2 regions of the Lysinibacillus sp. Bpr_S20 genome follow, and region 2 is predicted to be linked to the other one. Evidence: riboswitches for the same ligand, from Rfam matches in the RefSeq annotation. Region 2 holds a riboswitch; the other holds the start of a gene.

Region 1 (2,205 bases), on a different contig from region 2:
AGTAATGTAATCCAAGGCGTTCCTACAATCTTTCCAAATAGCTCACTCGGATCATTGGCAGGATCAATCACAGCCCCAGTCACACCAAGGCCACTATATATAAAAATCCAACCTCCTACAACACTGTAAAAAGTTAATAATAAAAAACAGCCGAGCACACCTAAACGACCAACCCAGGCCCACCCGGTTTTCGTTGGTGCCACTTTTTTATAGGCCGTCACAGCCTCAGACTGTGTACCACGACCTAAAACATATTCTGATAATAGCATCGGTAATCCAATCAGCAGTGTAAATAGAACAAAAATAAGGAAAAACGCTCCCCCTCCACTTTGCCCAGTAACATACGGAAGCTTCCAAATTGCCCCTAGTCCGATTGCAGCTCCAGCCGATGCTAAAATAAAGCCTAGTTTACTAGACCACTGACTCTTTTTTTCGCTCATCTCTTCAAACTCCTCTAACACTCTAAACTCTTTCTTATTCTACATGAAAATACTAAACTCGACTAGATTAATTCTTTCCATTCTTTCCGTCGCTCCGCTCTCAATCCGTCACTTTGACTCTTCCATCCGTCGTTCCGGCTCTTCTTTCCGTCGCTTCGGCCCTTCTTTCCGTCGCTCTGGCCCTTCTTTCCGTCGCTCCGCTCTCTATCCAACGCTTCGACTCTCTCATCCGTCGCTCTGGCCCTTCTTTCCGTCGCTCCGCTCTCTATCCGTCGCTTTGACTCTTCCATCACTCCGACCTTTCTTTCCATCAAAAAAACCTCGAGCGCTTAACGTAGCTCGAGGTTTCATCCTAATTATTTTGTTAAATACATTGAACGCTGCTGATGTATCCATTTACGCATTGTTGTGAATAGTAATGCCATGAGAATAGTAATTAAAATACCTTTCACAATGTTAAATGGCAAGATACCAGCTACGATCATTTTATATAGTGAATCACCTACAACAGGCTCCATACCTAAAAAGTAAGTGTACATTGGTAAAAATACTGCATAGTTAAGGACGCTCATTCCCACTGCCATGATGATAGTTCCAGCAGCTAAACCTCCAATAAGACCTTTAACTGTTTTCACGCGATTAAAAACAAAACTCACTGGTAGAATAAATAAAATACCTGTTGCAAAGTTCGCGATATGCCCAACCGGTACTCCCGTTGGCGTTCCAGAGAAAATCCAGTCCAACACATTTTTAAAGAACTCTACTAAAATACCAGCTACAGGTCCCATTGTGATGGCAGCTAGTAATGCTGGCATATCACTGAAGTCCACTTCCAAAAACGCTGGAAATGGCGGAATTGGGAAATTAAAAAGCATTAATAAAAACGAAATACTGCTCAGCATGCCAATCGTAATAAACGATTGAAGTTTAACATTTTTCTTCATAGAAAACTCTCTCCTCTTTGCTGATTCAATCTCGCAAGAAGAAAGGTTACGACCTCATCACTTATTATCATGAAAAAACCCTTATGCAAAAGAGCATAAGGGAGAATAGGCATGATTAAAAAACGCCAATACTTAACTATTTTTGAGCAGATACGGTGTGAAGTCACATCGAAAAAACGCTCGTACATAGCTAAATTCATAACAATGAATGACGATCGTACCTCCATCTTCTCCCATCCAGACTATAACTGTCGGCCTTGGAATCACACCAAGTCAGCCATGCAAAAAACTATTTGCACAGGTCGCGGGCTGAAGAGTCTTTAGTAAATCATTCGAGCTAATGTATCGTAAAAGAAATATTAGCGATTTACAACTCTATTACCGCCGGTCGGGATTTTCACCCTGCCCCGAAGATGAATCAATATTTTTTTATTTCATAGCCTTACTATAATGAATTATTAGCGAAAAGTAAATAGCTTTGCATCAATTATGTTTGTGCCCTAGTTCGGTTTTGTGCAAAAAACAAAGCCGCTTCCGATTAAACTTGTATGTTTATCGATGCTCCTAATAGCCGGTTTACTGTCCATGAAATTAACAAGAGCATTCACGCACATATGCGGCGAGAATGCTCCAAAAAAATTTATTTATGTTCCGTTCGTTTCGTTTATGGCATATATCGTTTATTGGCTCCCACAGGCTTCGGCAAGAATTTTTTCAAATTAAATCCTTCCCAGCTTTCCTGTACAACATTGTCTAAACGTATTTGTTTATCAAAGCTTGCAGCGGTGAGCATCATTGCTTCAATTAATTGCGTCGCACGA
Region 2 (2,205 bases):
GGTTCTATCATTTTTTGTATAGTCATTGCCCGTTCAAAGGCGCTGATTCCAGTTGATGTGTTTACATGATCTATACTAACGGTAAATGCCGTTTGATGATGGTCTGTATTCATACTTACCATAGGATTTAATGCTAATTTTTGTGCAAGTTGCTGAGAAATCGGTGTACAAATAAGACCTCTTCCATAAGTCGCCATAAAGTTAATGGTTTCGGGAGTCATAAATTCCGCAAGTGCTAGTAAATCCCCTTCGTTTTCTCGGTCCTCATCATCTACGACAATAATGATCTTACCTTGTTTTAAATCCTCGATTGCTTCTTCAATTGAATGTAGCATTATTGCCACCTCCTGTTAGAAAATGTTGAATCAATTAATGCCTCGGCATATTTCTTTCCGATTCCGTGACATCCGCTGAAGGCTTTAACTTCTTTCTGCTGAGCGAAGTTAAAACCCGTTTTGCGCTAAGAAATCCCTTGTAATGGTCGGTGGTTCCTGTCCACTCTTAAGTTGATGCAAAATGTATTTTCCAACTAAATCGGTTTCTACATTGACGAGCTCACCAATCTTCTTCTTACCTAAAATGGTTTCTTTGTATGTGTGGGGTATTAAAGATACTGTGACACTATTATTCTCAACGTGGAAGAGTGTTAAGCTCGTTCCATCAATTGTGATGGAGCCCTTTGGAATACAGAAGCTCGTTAACTCCTTTGATAGCTCGATATCAATATAGACTGCATTTGCTAACGGCCGCTTTCGCACTACTTTCCCTACCCCGTCTACATGCCCGGATACGAAATGACCACCGAAACGACCATTAGCTGACATTGCACGCTCCAAATTTACCGGATCTCCAATTGCGAGCTGCTGTAAATTTGTTGCGCTCACTGTCTCAGGCATGACATCCATCGTTAGCTCTTGTTCAGTAAAATGGATCACTGTTAAACAAACACCATTGACCGCTATACTGTCCCCAAGCTTTACATCCTCTACCATTTTCTTTGAAATAACAGTAATTTTCATACTTTGTCGATCGCTTTGCAAGGTTTTTACGGTGCCAATATCCTCAACAATTCCTGTAAACATTTTTTCACCTACTTTCATTCATTTAATCATTTTTGTTCAAACAAAAAACCCCTTAGATTTAAGGGGTTTGGGAGTGCATATACATAAGACGTCAACAAATAAACCTCATGGATATAAAATTTTTCCATAGGCTATCATCTCGTCGTTCTTCTCCCATCCAGACTGTCACTGTCGGTTTTGGATTTGCACCAAATCAGCTTGCGCTCACGGACTTTGAATTGCTTCATCACCGCCGATTGGGAATTTCACCCTACCCCGAAGAACTACTCTATTCAATTTTTTAGCCAAATAAAACAAAAACTACTTCCCAACTAGACGATGGGAAGTAGTTAACAAAGCGTACTCAAATAAACCTTATAAACTCAAGCGAATTTAAAAAGCACATACTTTTATCCTTCTCCCATCCAGACTATAACTGTCGGTTTTGGATTTGCACCAAATCAGCTTACGCTCACGGACTTTGAATTAACTTCATCACCGCCGATTGGGAATTTCACCCTACCCTGAAGGATATTTTTATTTAGCTATTTCTTACAATAACACTATTTTATTTTATTATCCAGATAATTCTTCACAAATTTTTTTCAATATTTTATTTCGCATTCGTAAGCTCGCGCTGTCTAGTACCCAAATTTGCCCTGAGCTTATTTTACACATTGTTTTATATCCAAATTAAAGGTTTTTGGAAATCACATTTTAATTATGCTATAACTAACTTAGTATGCCATTAGCCATGACTAAAATTATTTTGGAACCTCTATTCAATTAGCACGTTACTTTATAATGGCACTTTTTTATCTGCTTGACCAAAAAATCAGAGTAAAAATTGTGAGTCATTGTTCGTGTCAGCACTAACTATGACTATAACGCAACATGATTAGGTTCCCTTTTCTCATCGGAGGTTTTATATTGCAAAACATCTTGAAAAAAAAATCTTATTACAACATTATATTTTATACTTTTGTTGTAATTTGCTTTATCGCTTCAGTTTATTTCGTTTATCACAACGAAGTATTTTATGATCGATCAATTGCAGAAGTTATAAAAACGGAATTAAAAGAATCAAACCCTGTAACAGATATGTATGAAAATGAAGATCGTTTATCTACTCAGTTTATAACAG

Evidence for each region. Region 2 has a riboswitch for FMN ahead of ribE (riboflavin synthase). Riboswitches for the same ligand answer to the same signal wherever they lie in the genome.
Region 1: another riboswitch for FMN. It lies ahead of MWJ95_RS20040 (ECF transporter S component); the one in region 2 lies ahead of ribE (riboflavin synthase).

What each region holds. Positions count from the first base shown of each region.
Region 1 covers NZ_JALNLQ010000010.1:85,433-87,637, forward strand. The annotation lists gene MWJ95_RS20035 (sodium-dependent transporter) at 1-440, opposite strand, end outside; gene MWJ95_RS20040 (ECF transporter S component) at 797-1,384, opposite strand; FMN riboswitch at 1,606-1,803, opposite strand; gene MWJ95_RS20045 (RNA polymerase subunit sigma) at 2,049-2,205, opposite strand, start outside.
Region 2 covers NZ_JALNLQ010000001.1:269,991-272,195, reverse strand. The annotation lists partial or broken gene ribB (3,4-dihydroxy-2-butanone-4-phosphate synthase) at 1-335, opposite strand, end outside; gene ribE (riboflavin synthase) at 444-1,082, opposite strand; FMN riboswitch at 1,224-1,349, opposite strand; FMN riboswitch at 1,471-1,597, opposite strand; gene MWJ95_RS01330 (YibE/F family protein) at 1,956-2,205, shown strand, end outside.